One region of the Cellulomonas palmilytica genome, then DNA from elsewhere that is predicted to be linked to it. Evidence: predicted binding sites of a transcription regulator. Region 1 holds the regulator's gene; the other holds the start of a gene.
What was found. The regulator HrcA, encoded in region 1, represses chaperone genes, less so after heat shock. The targets are predictions, from matches to a motif close to TTNGCACTCGNNNNNNNCGAGTGCNAA.
Positions count from the first base shown of each region.

Region 1 (7,582 bases):
TGCGTTACACGCTGCCGCTCGCGGAGATCGTGTTCGACTTCTTCGACCAGCTGAAGTCCCGCACGCGCGGCTACGCGAGCCTCGACTACGAGCCCTCGGGCGAGCAGGTCGCGGACCTCGTGAAGGTCGACATCCTGCTGCAGGGCGAGCAGGTCGACGCGTTCAGCGCGATCGTGCACAAGGACAAGGCGTACTCGTACGGCGTGATGATGACCGCCAAGCTCAAGGAGCTCATCCCGCGCCAGCAGTTCGAGGTGCCGATCCAGGCGGCAGTCGGCAGCCGCGTGATCGCGCGCGAGACGATCCGCGCGATCCGCAAGGACGTCCTGGCCAAGTGCTACGGCGGTGACATCACCCGCAAGCGCAAGCTCCTCGAGAAGCAGAAGGAGGGCAAGAAGCGCATGAAGACGATCGGTCGGGTCGACGTGCCGCAGGAGGCCTTCATCGCCGCGCTCTCGTCGGACGCCGCCGCGCCCAAGGACGCCAAGAAGAAGTGACCCCGCTGGTGGGAGCGCCGTGAGCCCGGCCCTGCCCGACGGCGACGCCGCCCCCGACGACGGTGCCCTGCCGGCGTCGGTCGTGGCGGGTGCCGACGAGCGCGCGTTCGGCGTGTACCTGCACGTGCCGTTCTGCACGGTGCGCTGCGGGTACTGCGACTTCAACACGTACACGGCCACCGAGCTCGGCGGGGGAGCGAGCCAGGTCTCGTACGCCGCGACCGCGGTGCGCGAGGTCGCCCTCGGTGCGCGGGTGCTGCGCGACGCCGGTGTGCCCGCGCGGCCGGTCTCGACGGTCTTCGTCGGCGGCGGCACCCCGACGGTGCTGCCGCCCGAGGACCTCGTCGCGATGCTGCGTGCGGTCGACGACGCCTGGGGACTGGCCGACGACGCCGAGGTGACCACCGAGGCGAACCCCGACTCCGTGACGCCGGAGTCGCTCGCGGCGCTCGCCGCCGGCGGGTTCACGCGCGTGTCGTTCGGCATGCAGTCGGCCGTCCCGCACGTGCTGCGCACGCTCGAGCGCACGCACGACCCGGCACGCATCCCCGCCGTGGTGCGCTGGGCGCGCGACGCGGGGCTCGACGTGTCGCTCGACCTGATCTACGGCACCCCGGGGGAGTCGCTCGAGGACTGGCGCGTCTCCCTCGAGGCGGCGCTCGCCACGGGCGTCGACCACGTCTCGGCGTACGCGCTCGTCGTCGAGCAGGGCACGAAGATGGCCGCGCAGGTGCGCCGGGGCGAGCTCACGCTGCCCGACGCCGACGACCAGGCGGCCAAGTACGAGCTCGCCGACGACCTGCTCACGCAGGCGGGCCTCGGCTGGTACGAGGTGTCGAACTGGGCGCGCAGCGCGCAGCACGCGTGCCGGCACAACCTTGCCTACTGGCGGGGCGACGACTGGTGGGGCGTCGGTCCCGGCGCGCACTCGCACGTCGGCGGTGTGCGCTGGTGGAACGTCAAGCACCCGCGCGCGTACGCGGCCCGCCTGGACGCGGGTTTGAGCCCGGCGGCGGGGCGGGAGGTCGTCGACGACGAGGCGGCGGCGCTCGAGCGGCTCATGCTGCACGTGCGGCTCGCCGACGGGATGCCGCTCGACGAGCTCGCCGACGACGAGCGGGGCCGGGTGGCCGGGCTCGTCGCCGACGGGCTCCTCGACGGTCGGACGCTCCTGACGGCGCGGCGGCTGGTGCTCACGCGGCGCGGTCGGTTGCTCGCGGACCTCGTCGTGCGGACGCTCGCGGGCTTCGGCTCCTGAGAGCGCCCGCCCGCGAGCGTCGCGTCACTTGATGAAGCGGATCGTGAGCGGGTAGCGGTACCACTCGAAGCGGCTCGCGGCGACGGCGGCGATGATCTCGAGCACGAGCGCACCGATGCCGGCGACGACGAGGATGACGAAGCCGATCAGGACGATCGTGAGGATCGCACCGACGACGACCGCGATCAGCAGCGTGATCTGGAAGTTCAGCGACTCCTTCGCCTGGTTCTCCAGGTAGGGGCCGCGGCCGCGGAACACGAGCCAGATCACGAGCGGCGCGATGAAGCCGAGGCCGATCAGGGGCAGCACGTGCGCGAGGATCGCCCACGTCTTCTCCTCGTCGGGCCGCAGCGGCTGCGGGCCCGCGCCGTACGCGGGCGGCGGCGGAGCCGCGTCCCAGCCCTGGCCGTTCGGGGGTGTCGTGCTCACGGTGTACCTCCGTCGTGTGGTCCGTCCTGGCAGTGCGTCACCCGGTTCGGTGAGAGGGGCGACTCTGCTGGTCGCAGGGTAGTCGTTCACGGTCGTCCACAGGTCGTCCACGGTTCCTTGACACGGTTGGTCCACTTCGGTTCGCTTTCGTCGGGCCACCCCGGGCCCGAGAAGTCGAAGGAGACGCATGAGCGACACCACACCGCGGCCGGACGACGGGAGCACGCCGGTCCCGCCCGGGCCGCAGCAGCCCACGCCGCCCGCGCCCGAGGGTGCGTACCCGCCGCCTCCTGCCGGCGCCTACCCGCCCCCGGGCGGTGCCTACCCGCCGCCTCCCGGTGGGTACCCGCCGCCGCCCGCGCCGGGCGGCTACGGCGGCGACTCGAGCGTCGACGTGGTCGAGGGCTTCAAGTGGGGCTGGAAGAAGTTCACCGAGAACCTCGGCCCGATCCTCATCGCGATCCTCGTCTACGTCGTCGGGTCCGCGATCCTCATCGGCCTGTGGTACCTCGTGATCTCCGGCGTCCTCCTCGGGACGACGGAGACGACGATCGACGACGACGGGGAGATCCACTTCGGTTCCGGTCCGAGCTTCGTCGCCGTCCTGCTGGCCGGCGCGTTGATCTCGCTCGTCGCGGTGCTCGTGCTGTCGGTCGTGCAGGCCGGCTTCATCCAGGGCGCGCTGCGGATCAGCCGTGGCGAGTCGCTCACGGTCGACACGTTCTTCAAGTTCAAGAACCTGCCCGCGGTGATCCTCGCGTCGCTGCTCGTCGCGGCGCTCACCGCGGTCGGCTACGCGCTGTGCTACCTGCCGGGCATCGTGGTCGCGTTCTTCGCGCAGTTCACGCTGTACTACGTGGTCGACCGCGGCACGGGCGCCGTGGACGCGCTCAAGGCGAGCTTCCAGCTCGTCCGGGACAACCTCGTGCCGGCGGTGCTGATCTTCCTCGGCGCCGCGCTCGCGAGCGCCGTCGGTGGTCTCGTCTGCGGCGTCGGTGCGCTCGTCACGGTCCCCGTCGCCCTGCTCGCGCAGGCGTACGTGTACCGCCGCCTGAACGACGAGCCCGTCGCCGCCTGACCCGGCTCGACGAGGACGGGCTCCCGCGCGCGGCGCGGGAGCCCGTCCTGCGTCCCGGGTCGGTCAGGCCGTGACGAAGTCGATGAGCTCCTCGACGCGACCCAGCAGCGAAGGCTCGAGGTCGGCGTACGTGCGCACCGAGCCGAGGATCCGCTTCCAGGCGTGCGCGACGTCCGCCTGGTCCGCGGCGGGCCAGCCCAGCTCCCGCAGGATGCCGAGCTTCCACTCGGTGCCGCGCTCGATCGTCGGCCACGCGGTCAGCCCGAGCCGCGCGGGACGCACGGCCTGCCACACGTCGACGTACGGGTGGCCCAGCACCAGCACGGTGCCGCGCGGTGCCACGCGCACCGCCTCGGCGGCGATCCGCGCCTCCTTCGACCCGCTGACGAGGTGGTCGACGAGCACGCCCACGCGCCGCTGCGGCGTGGGGGAGAACTCGCGCAGCGCCTCGACGAGGTGGTCCACGCCCTCGAGCAGCTCGACGACGACGCCCTCGACGCGCAGGTCGTCGCCCCACACCTTCTCCACGAGCTCGGCGTCGTGCTTGCCCTCGACCCAGATGCGGCTGCCCCGCGCCACGCGCGCCTTGGCACCCTGGACCGCGCGCGAGCCGGACGCGGTGCGCTCGGGTGCGCGCGGCGCCGTGGACGTGACGGGCGCGGTGAGCTCGACGGGCTCGCCGTCGACCCAGAACCCCGGACCGAGCGGGAACGTGCGCGTGCGTCCCTTGCGGTCCTCGAGCACGACGACGTGCTGGCCGCCGGACTTCTCGACGCGCACCACGGCCCCGACCCAGCCGGTCGTGACCTCCTCGACGACGAGCCCGCGCTCGGCGGCCTGCGGCCGGGACGTCCGCGGCCCTCGGTGGTGCTCGGTGCGCCCGCCGCCCAGCACGTCCGACCCGTAGCGATCCATCACCCTGGCTCTCCCTCGTCGCGGTCCGTCGGTCCGTCACCCTAGGGTGCGAGCGGACGGCTCGGGCGGTGCCCCACGGGCGCGGCGTAGGATTGGCACTCGGACCAGGCGAGTGCTACCACGGCGGCACGGCTGCGAGCGACGCGCAGCGCGACGGACGGAGGCGAGATGAGCGACGAGCGGCGGATGGACGTGCTGCGCGCGATCGTCGAGGACTACGTCTCGACGAGCGAGCCCGTCGGGTCGAAGGCACTGGTCGAGCGCCACGCGCTCGGGGTGTCGTCCGCGACGATCCGCAACGACATGGCCGCGCTCGAGGAGAGCGGGTTCATCGCGCAGCCGCACACGTCCGCCGGTCGCATCCCCACCGACAAGGGCTACCGCGTCTTCGTCGACCGACTCACGACCGTCAAGCCGCTGTCGGCGCCCGAGAAGCGCGCGATCGGCGCGTTCCTCGAGGACGCGGTGGACCTCGACGACGTCGTCGACCGCTCGGTGCGGCTGCTCGCGCAGCTCACGCACCAGGTCGCGGTCGTGCAGTACCCGTCCCTGCGCCGCTCGGCGCTGCGCCACATCGAGCTCGTGCCCGTGGCGCAGCGGCACCTGCTCGTCGTGCTGATCACCGACACGGGCCGCGTCGAGCAGCGCACGCTCGAGACGTCCGCGGAGCTCGACGAGGCCGTCGTCGCGCAGCTGCGCGCGACGCTCAACGTGCGCGTCGCGGGCCGTCGGCTCGCCGAGCTGCGAGGGCTGGTCGACGAGGTCGCGGAGCAGTACGCGCCCGAGGACGTCGCGCTGCTGCGGCAGGTCGTGGGCGTGGTCGAGGAGACGCTCGCGCAGGAGAGCGAGGAGCGCGTGGTGCTCGCGGGCACCGCGAACCTCGCGCGCGGCGGGACGGACTTCGCGCGCAGCCTCGGGCCGGTGCTCGAGGCGCTCGAGGAGCAGGTCGTGCTGCTGCGGCTGCTGTCCGAGATGGCCGAGGACGCCGCGTCGGTCTCGGTGCGCATCGGCCACGAGACGCAGCACGACGGCCTCGTCGAGACGAGCTTCGTCACGAGCGGGTACGGCGACGAGGGCGGCTCGGTCGCCCGGATCGGCGCGATCGGCCCGACCCGCATGGACTACCCGGCGACCATGGCGTCCGTGCGTGCCGTGGCGCGCTACCTCACGCGCATCCTGGCCGGGTAGCACCCGGCCGCGCGCACCGCGGACGCCCCGGCGTCCCGACCACCCGACGAGCCCGCCAGGAAGCGAGCAGACCACCTCGTGAGCAACGACTACTACGCGATCCTCGGCGTCCCGCGCGACGCGACGCCCGAGCAGATCAAGAAGGCGTACCGCAAGCTCGCCCGCGAGCACCACCCGGACGTCGCGGGCGACGACCCGGCCGCCGAGGAGCGGTTCAAGGACGTCTCGCGCGCGTACGAGGTGCTCGGCAACCCGGAGAAGCGCCGCGCGTACGACCTGGGCGGCGACCCGTCGTCGCCCGGCGGCGGCATGGGCGGGGGCTTCGGCTTCCAGGACATCTTCGAGACGTTCTTCGGCGCGGCGACGGGGGCGAGCGCGCAGCGCGGGCCGATCCCGCGGGCGCGTCGCGGCCAGGACGCGCTGCTGCGCCTCGACCTCGACCTCGCCGAGGTCACGTTCGGCACGCACCGCGAGGTCCCGGTCGACACGGCGGTCGTGTGCCCCACCTGCCAGGGGACGTGCTGCCGTCCCGGCACGTCGCCCCGCACGTGCGAGGTGTGCCACGGCCGCGGCACGGTGCAGCGCGTCGCGCGCTCGTTCCTCGGCCAGGTCATGACGAACCAGCCGTGCGCCGCGTGCCGCGGGTTCGGCACGACGATCCCCGAGCCCTGCACCGAGTGCGCGGGCGAGGGCCGCGTGCGTGCACGTCGCACGATCGCGGTGGACGTCCCCGCGGGCGTCGACACGGGCACACGGATCAAGCTCACGAGCCAGGGCGAGGTCGGCCCGGCGGGCGGCCCGCCCGGTGACGTCTACCTCGAGGTGCGCGAGCGCCGGCACGAGGTGTTCACGCGCGACGGCGACGACCTGCACGCGACCCTCTCGGTGCCGATGACCGCCGCCGCGCTGGGCACGGTGCTCACGCTCGAGACGCTCGACGGCGAGCAGGAGGTCGACCTGCGCCCGGGCACGCAGCCCGAGCAGGTCGTGACGCTCAAGGGGCTCGGCGTCGGGCACCTGCACGTCGGCGGGCGCGGCGACCTGCACGTGCACGTCGAGGTCACCGTCCCGACGAACCTCGACGACGAGCAGGCCGAGCTGCTGCGCCGGCTCGCGGCGCTGCGCGGCGAGGAGCGCCCCGAGGGCCGGCTCGCCGCCGCCCACCAGGGCGTGTTCGGCAAGCTGCGCGACAAGCTCGCCGGCCGCTGAGCCAGGCCGACGCCGCCCGCGCCGACCAGCCGCACCGACCAGCCGCACCGTCACGCGCGCCTCACCCGCACCTCACCCACACCGTCACCGCCTCGAGACAGGACCCGCACGCCCGATGACCGCACCCGTCTTCGTCGTCGACCCCGGCCGCCTCGACACCCTGGCGGCGGGGGACACCTTCCGCCTCGACGGCGCCGAGGGGCGGCATGCGGGGGTCGTGCAGCGCAAGGCGCGCGGCGAGCGCGTCGACGTCGTGGACACGCGCGGCGTGCGGGTCGTCGGGGTCGTCGCGCAGGTCGGCCACGAGGGCGTGGACGTCGAGGTGCTCGAGCTCGTGCGCGAGGCCACGCCGCGCGTGCGGCTCGTGCTCGTGCAGGCACTCGCGAAGGGCGACCGGGACGAGCTCGCGATCGAGGCCGCGACCGAGGTGGGGGCGGACGCGGTCGTCCCGTGGCAGGCGGACCGCTCGATCGTCGTGTGGCGAGGGGAGCGCGCCGCCAAGTCCCGCGCGCGTTGGCTGGGCACGGTGCGGACCGCCGCGAAGCAGTCGCGGCGCGCGTGGGTTCCGGACGTGGACGTCGCGCTCGACTCCAAGGCGCTCGCTGCCCGGGCGCGCGAGGTCGTCGCCGCGGGAGGAGCGGTGCTCGTGCTGCACGAGTCCGCCACGGACCCGCTGGCCGAGGCTGCGCTCCCGGACGACGGCGACGTCCTCGTCGTCGTCGGCCCCGAGGGCGGGATCGGCGACGACGAGCTCGCGCGGCTCGTCGACGCGGGCGCTCGGCCCGTGCGCCTCGGCCCGCACGTGCTGCGCACCTCGACCGCCGGCCCGGTCGCGCTCGCGCTGCTCGCGACGCGCCTGGGCCGCTGGGGCTGACCCCGCACCCGCACCGGCGCCCGGCGCGCCCGGGGAGCACGACGGCGCCGGCCCGCGTATCTCCGCGCGGACCGGCGCCGTGCTCGTGCCCGGACTCACCCCGCCGGGAAGGGGGCGGTCAGCGCGTGTCGCTC
Region 1 is NZ_CP062221.1:3,082,548-3,090,129, reverse strand. It holds gene lepA (translation elongation factor 4) at 1-497, shown strand, start outside; gene hemW (radical SAM family heme chaperone HemW) at 517-1,755, shown strand; gene F1D97_RS13990 (DUF4870 domain-containing protein) at 1,780-2,184, opposite strand; gene F1D97_RS13985 (DUF2189 domain-containing protein) at 2,372-3,262, shown strand; gene F1D97_RS13980 (DUF3097 domain-containing protein) at 3,326-4,177, opposite strand; gene hrcA (heat-inducible transcriptional repressor HrcA) at 4,346-5,365, shown strand; gene dnaJ (molecular chaperone DnaJ) at 5,444-6,574, shown strand; gene F1D97_RS13965 (16S rRNA (uracil(1498)-N(3))-methyltransferase) at 6,690-7,448, shown strand; gene ppdK (pyruvate, phosphate dikinase) at 7,567-7,582, opposite strand, start outside.

Region 2 (7,582 bases), 1.7 Mb from region 1:
CCTGCTGCCCGTGCTCGGCGCTGGCCTGCAGCGCGACTGGGCCGAGTACCGCGGTCCCGACGACCTGCGCGAGCGGGCCCCGGGGCGGCCGCCCGAGCCGGGCGGCCCGACGCTCGGCCCGCAGGCGCTCGCCGACGCGGACGTCATCGTCGCCCCCGCGCTCGCGGTCGACACCGCCGGCAGCCGGCTCGGCCAGGGCGGCGGCTGGTACGACCGGGCGCTCGAGCACGCGCGGCCCGACGCGCTCGTCGTCGCCGTCGTGTTCCCCGAGGAGGTGCGGGACGCGGCCGTCGACCCGCTCCCCCGCGAGCCGCACGACCGGCGCGTCGACGCGTACGCGACGCCCGAGGGCTGGGTCCCGCTGCGCTCCTGAGCCGCCGTCCCTGACGGGCCCGGCCTCGGAACGGCCCTGGGGGCCGGCCCGCCGCGCGTCAGGGCCGCAGCGTCAACCGGTCGACCGCGTCCGCCTGCGTCGCGGCGGTCGAGAACGGCCACGGGAACGTCGTCCCCTGGGCCCACGCGTCGAGCTGGTCGGTGTAGTGCGGGCTCGCCGGGTGCCCGGACGTCCCGGTGAACGCGACCCACGTCGAGGAGTCCAGGTCACCCAGGTCGACGACCATCCGCATCGACGGCGCCGCGGTCACCCCGTAGCCCTCCGATGCGTCCCACGACGTCGCGTTGACGATCGACGAGCCGCCGCCCACCGCGACCGGGTCCGGGTTGACGAAGTTGCGCACGAGGCCGGGCACCGACGAGCCGCCGAGCACGGGGTGCTCGGGTGCCGCGGTGTGCAGTCGGCCCCAGCGCCACTCGTCGGCGTCCCGCCCGAGCTGCTGCGTGAGCGTCAGCCGTGCCGTGACCATCGCCTGGTAGAGCACCTCGTCGCGACCCTCGAGCAGACCCGGGGTCGTGCGGTCGTCCCACCACGTCGAGCCCGGGTCGTCGAGCAGGCCGCGGACCACCTCGAGCCAGCGCGAGCCGCCGTTCGGCAGGTCCCCGTCGGGCAGGTCGTCGGCGAAGGTCAGCTCGAGCAGCGTCTTCCAGACCGCGGCGAAGTACGCGGCCGCCGCGGAGTCCTCGCTCGACACGTGGTCCCACGTGCGCAGCAGCTCCTGGCCGTCGTCGGCGAACGCGTCGTCGATCTCGATGCGCAGGAGCCACGGCACGAGCACGTCGGCGTACGGGTTGCGCTCGTCGTTCTGCAGGGTGCTCATGGCCGCGACGTCGAGCTTCTCGCCGCGCGTGACGGCGTTCGTCAAGGTCGTGCGGATGCGCTGCGCGCGGTAGCCGTAGTCCCAGTCGTCCGTGAGGAACGGACCGACGCCCTGCGGCGTGACCGCCTGATTCGCCGCGACGACGAACCCCTCGGCCGGGTCGAGCGCGCGCGGCATCTCCTCGGGGTCGACGTACCCCTGCCAGTCGTAGGCCGGGTCCCAGCCCGGGCGCGGCCACGTGCCGTCCGACGGCACCTCACCGGTGATCTTCTGCCGCACCGGGATGCGGCCGGGCGCCTGGTAGCCGATGTGCCCGTCCGTCGTCGCGAACACGATGTTCTGCGAGGGCACGTCGAGCAGCCGGCCCACGCGCGCGATGTCGCTCGCGTCCTTCGCGGTCGCCGTCGAGAGGACGGCGTCGGCCGTGTGCCCCGGCGCCAGCGCGGTCCACGCGAGCGCGACCTCGTACCCGCGGCCCGACGTCCCGTCCGGCATGGGCGCGTCACCGGCCCGGTCGACGTCCAGCACGTCGGACACGATCGGCCCGTGCACGCTCTGGCGGACCTCGATCGTCACGTCCTCGCCGCCGTTGACCTTGATGACCTCGGTGCGCGTCCGGATCGGCGCGGTGCCGTCGCCGCGCACGGTCCGGTTCCCGTCGACGCGCTCGAGGAAGAAGTCCGTGACGTCCGCGCCCAGGTTCGTCAGGCCCCACGCGAGGTCCGCGTTGTGGCCGATGACGACGCCCGGGAAGCCCGCGAACCCGAAGCCCGACACGTCGAACGGGCACGCCTCGTCGACGGTCGCGCAGCGCAGGCCGACCTGCATCCAGATCCCCGGCGCGGAGATGCCCAGGTGCGGGTCGTTCGCGAGGATCGGCGACCCGCTCGCGGTGTGCTCGCCCGCGACCACCCACGAGTTCGACCCCACCCCCTCGCCCTCGCCGACGAGGTGCGGGACCGCGTCGAGCGCCTTCTGCGCGCTGTCGACGGCCGCCTGCAGGCCCGCGTCGTCGAGGTCCAGGTCCGTGGTCGCGGACGCCGGCTCAGCGCTCGTCAGGTCGTCGGCCGCGACGATCGGCTGGTTGACGTCGTACGGGTACGTCGGGAACAGCTGGTCGACCTTCGCGACGTCCCGCACCGACGCGTACGCGCGGGCCCGCGCGAGCTCGTCCTCGTAGTTGCCGCGCAGGTCCCACGCCATGGCCTTGAGCCACGCGAGCGAGTCGACCGCGTCCCACGGTTCGGGGGCCTCGACGTCCACCTGCAGGCCGAGGACGGTGTACTCCACCGCGATCTGCGAGGGCGCCTTGCCGTCCAGGTAGGCGTTCACGCCGTCCGCGTACGCCTCGAGCGCCTCGCGCGTCGAGGCGTCGACGATCCCGAGCTCCTCCTGCGCGACCCGGTGCCAGCCGAACGTGCGGATCACCTTGTCCGCGTCGAGCGCGTCCTCGTTCTCGCCGACGAGCTCCGAGAGCCGGCCCGCGACGACGTGCCGGCGGTAGTCCATCTCGAAGAACCGGTCCTGCGCGGCGACGTAGCCCTGCGCGAGGAACAGGTCGTGCGGGTCCTGCGCCGTGATCGTCGGGACGCCGCGCGCGTCGCGCGTCACCGTCACCTCGTCGTGCAGGCCCGCGACCTCGAGCGTCCCGCTCACCTGCGGCAGCGGGCGGCGCACGACGACGAACGCGGCGACGACCGCCGCGACCAGCGCGACGACGAGGACGATGGCGACCGAGAGGACGGTCAGACGGGCGGCACGGCTACGGAGCACGTCTGCGAGGGTAGTGCGGGCGTGGGGCGGCTGCCGTCAGGACGCAGCGGGAGCGGCGGCCGGAGCGGCGGCCGGGGCCGGGCTCGACGTGCTCGTCGACGACGAGGTCGACGACGACGAGTCCGACGACGAGGTGCTCGTCGACGACGCGCTCTTGTCGGACGAGACCGCGGGGACCGACGACGACTTCGCGCCCGAGCGCGCGTCGTTGCGGTAGAAGCCGGAGCCCTTGAACACGACGCCCACCGAGGAGAACACCTTGCGCAGCTTGCCCTCGCACTCGGGGCAGACCGTCAGCGAGTCGTCCGAGAACGACTGGTGGATGTCGAAGGCGTGGCCGCACGCCGTGCACGCGTACGAGTAGGTGGGCACCGGTTCTCCCTGGTTCGTCCGTGATGGCGCGAGCCGGGCGCCGGGGTGGCGCAGCCTGGCACTCGCACGTTCCGAGTGCCAATGGTAACGACCCGTGCAACCCCTCCGACTCCCCGCGCACGCGTGGTTCGCCCCACACACCCTCCCTCCGGCGCCCCGCCCAGGGACCGGCGACGCGCGCAGACGACGAGGACCGCCCGGCCGGTGGCGGGGCGGTCCTCGTGCGGGAGCGCGTCAGGGGGTGCGCGTCAGGCGGCGCGCGTCAGGCCGTCGGCGCGGGCGGCGTCGGGCCGTCCTCGGGCCGGATCGTCGGCGGCGTCGTGAGGTCCGACTGCAGCGCGGGCGTCGGACGCTGGGCCAGCAGGTCGCGGATCTCCTGCAGCAGCAGGATGTCCTCGGCGGGCGCGGCCGGCTCGGCCTCCTCGCCGCGCTTGCGACGCGCCGCGAGCTTGTTCAGCGGCAGCACGACGACGAAGTACACGGCCGCGGCGGTGATGAGGAACGTGAGCGCCGCGCTGATGATGTGCCCGAAGCTGATCGGGGTCTTGCCCTCCGGGCCGAACGCCAGGACCTCGTCCAGGTTCGGCTGCCCGAAGACCCAGCCGATGAGCGGGTTGATGAACCCGTCGACGATCGACTGCACGAAGGCGCCGAACGCGGCACCGATGACGACACCGACCGCGAGGTCGACCGCGTTGCCGCGGGAGATGAAGTCCTTGAACCCCTCGAACACCTTCGCGAGGCCCTTGGCCCCGGAGCCGAGGGCGTTCGCGGCGGACCCCGCCGCCGAACCGACTGTGGACTGCGACACGAGTACCTCCGATGAGCGCGGGGCGCGACGGCCTGGTCAGACGTTCGATCATGGCACGACCACGGCACTGAGCAACGCGCCGACGGCAGCTCCGGAGAGGGCCGCGGCCTCGTCGGGCGTCACGGCGAGCAGAACGGGAGGGATGTCCGTCTCGCCGCCCACCGCCCACCCGCCCTCGTCGTCGCCCGGCGCGACCGGGAGGACGAGCGCGCGCCGCGCGACGACCACGCCCTGCGCACCGGTCTCGGCGGCAGCCGCGAGCACGTCGATCCGCGTCCCGGGCGTCAGCAGCGCGGCCATCGCCGGGTCCGCGAGCCGCACGGCCGCGACGACCGTGCCCGGCGGGCCCACGAGGTCCTCGGACGTCAGGAGCCCCGGCACCACCGGCAGACCGGCGGGCACGGGCACGGCGGTCGCCCGGCCGACCAGGCCGTCCGCCCTGGCCCGCGTGGAGTCGAGCGCGAGGCCCGCCGGGAGCCGCGCCACGCGGAGGTCGCCTGCGGCGAGCGTCGTGCCCGCCGGCAGGTCACGCGCGGCGACGACGACCGCGCGGACCTGCGGCGCGGGCGGGCGCAGCACCTGCAGCGCCGATGACGCCGCGATCCCGACGCCGACCGCCGCGACCACGAACCGCCACCGCCACAGCACCCCGCGCCACGCGGCGCGCACGGGGCGGCGTCGCCGCTCGAGCGGCGGGACGGGGAACCTGGTCGACGGCACGCCCGCACGCTAGGCAGCCGCCGCACACGGTCGGCACCGCCTGATGCGGACCTGGGGACGGGCCGGCGCCGACGAGGGGCTGGGGTCGGGTCGCGGCCGGTCAGGTCACCAGTGCGGGGGCTTGTCGCGACGCAGGCGCTCGTCGTTCGCGTCGGAGCCGTCGCCCCAGCCGACGTCGGAGTCGTCCGCGCTGCGCACCGCGAGCAACGCGTCACCGGACCGGTCGCGCGGACCACCGGCGGGCGGGGAGGGCGGGGCGGGCGGAACCACGGGCTCAGGCGCGGGCACCGCGGGCAGCGTCGTGCGCAGCACCGACTCGTCGGTCCCGACCGTCCCGGGCTGACGCACCGCGCGCCGAGGACGACGCGCCCGGGGTTCCTGACCGTTCACCGCTCGATCATCGCACCGCACACGCGTCCGCCCGCCAGGGTGGCTCAGGACAGGGCGCGCTCGATCGCGCCGCGGACCGCGGTGTCGATGCGGTACGAGCGGCGCGTGACCCCGAGCTCGTCGCGCAGGGCCGCCGCGAGCTCGTCGCGCGAGCGCTGCACGCCGTCGGACTGCAGCCAGCCGACGAGGTCGTCGAGCTGGTCGTCGCTGTACGCGGCGATCGGCAGACCGCGGCGCACGTCAGGGCGCGGCAGCGCACGCACCGGGAGCGCGGGCTGCTCGGTCCGCACGACCGACAGCGGACGGCGCTGCGCGTCGTCGACCACCACCCCGTCCATCGCGACCGGCACGACGCCCGTGCGCGGCGCGTTCTGCACGACCATCGCGCCCGTCACGGCCGGCGGCTCGGTCGGGGTCGAGGCGTGTCCCGCGGTCGGGCTCGCGGGCCGCTGGGAGGCCTCACGCTGCGCGGGCACCGCGGGCGTCGGGGCCGTCCCCGTCGGTCCGACGACCGCCGGACCGGGCTCCGCCGAGGTGCCCGCGGCGGGCACCTCGGGAGCAGGCGCCGCGGCAGCGGGAGCCGTCGGAGCGGCTGCGCTCGCCGTGGGTGCGGCGCCCGCACGCTCGTCGTGCCCGCGGCCCTTGCGCTGACGGCCCTTGCGGCGCGCCGCACGTCCCCGCGGCTCGGCCGTGGCGTGGTCGGCGCCCTGCCGGGCAGGCGTGGGGCTCACGGGCGTGAACACGCCGGCCGCGGGAGCCTCGTGGCGGTCGACCGACCCCTGGGCAGGCGTGGGAGCAGTGGGCGTGGGAGCAGTCGGCGTCGGTGCAGCAGCAGTCGGCGCCGTGGTCGTCGGCTCGTCGACGCCGTCCTCGGCCCGCGCTCGCTCGTCGGTCGCTCGCTCGTCGGACACGGACACGGACGCGGACGCGGGCGCGTCGGTTCGCCTGCCGCGCACCTCAGCACCCAGGGCGCGCTCGTCGTCGGTCCACGACTGCGGCAGGCCGATCACGGCGGTGCCGGTGCGCGGCTCGACGGGCGCGGGCACGGCGCGGTGCACGTAGCGGCGGATGCGGTCGACCTCGGCCTCGGGGTCGAGGAACGCGGCCGCGGACCACACGCGCACGACCGTCCAGCCGAGCCGTTCGAGCCGGTCGGCGGTGAGCCGCTCGCGCACGCGCACGGACGGCTCGCCGACGTACGCGTCGTCGTCGGTGAGGACGGCGACGAGCATGCGTCCGGGCAGGGACGGGTGGCCGACGACCATGGGGATGCGCTGCCCGCCGGGCACGCCGTAGTCGAGCTCGACGACGAGCCCGTGCCGCCACAGGCGTTCGGCGAGGTCGACGAGCAGGCGGTCGGGGTCGACCGCGTGGGACGCGGGTGCGGTCTGGCCGGCACCGCGCTCGGCGGCGAACGCGAGCAGGTCGCGCAGCAGGCGGGGGCCGTCGCCGCGCAGGCGCTCGGGGTCGAGGTCGTCGGCGCCGAAGCAGGCCACGACGCCGAGGCGGTGGCGGGTCGAGCCGAGCGCGTCGAGCAGGAGCGCGTCGCCGCCGGGGCCGGACAGCACGCCGAACGTGTGCAGCACGCGGCGGTGCGGCGTGCGGCCGAGGCCGAGCGACAGCAGCACGGCGTCGCGGTGCAGGCCGGCGACCCCGGTGAGGTCGGTGACGACGAACGGCTCGGGCCGCGCGGGGTCGAAGAACGCCGCGAGCGCGGGGTTCGTGCGGACCTCGTCGAGCACGGCCTCACGGACGGCCTCGGCATGCGCGGGGGTCACGGTGACGACCGCGAGCGACTCCTCGGGCCGGGACAGAGCGTGCTCGAGCACGAGGTCGACGGTGTGCGCGACCTCGGCGGCGGTGGTCTCGACGACGCCGCTGCCCTGCGCGGGCATGCCCGTGCCGTCGACGACGTCGAGCCGCACGAGCGGGCGGCTCGTGGGCAGCGGGGTCGCGACCAGCGCGTCGCCGTAGCCGTGCTCGGACAGGAACGTGGTGAGGTACGGGTCGCGCGCGACGGTGTCGGCGCGCAGGGTCGCGCGCGGCAGGACGTCGGCGAGCTCGCGCACGGCGCTGCCGGACGCGCAGCGCGCGTCGCCGACGACGACGACCTGGCGGCCGCGCGCGATCGCGGCGAGCGCGACCTCGGTGGGCAGGTGCGCGGCGGCGCCGAGCACGACGAGGTCGACGGTGCGGGACGCGGGGAGCACCTGCGGGACGAGCATGGGGCTCGCGACGAGCACGGGGCGCAGCCGGCGCGCGACGTCGGGGTACCGGGCGAACGTGTCGCGCAGCGACGTGA
Region 2 is NZ_CP062221.1:1,388,294-1,395,875, reverse strand. It holds gene F1D97_RS06535 (5-formyltetrahydrofolate cyclo-ligase) at 1-373, shown strand, start outside; gene F1D97_RS06530 (penicillin acylase family protein) at 432-2,987, opposite strand; gene F1D97_RS06525 (FmdB family zinc ribbon protein) at 3,024-3,359, opposite strand; gene mscL (large conductance mechanosensitive channel protein MscL) at 3,622-4,170, opposite strand; gene F1D97_RS06515 (SAF domain-containing protein) at 4,219-4,890, opposite strand; gene F1D97_RS06510 (hypothetical protein) at 4,996-5,280, opposite strand; gene F1D97_RS06505 (hypothetical protein) at 5,325-7,582, opposite strand, start outside.
Region 2: the regulator HrcA is predicted to act here: its motif matches at 3,415-3,441, upstream of F1D97_RS06525 (FmdB family zinc ribbon protein).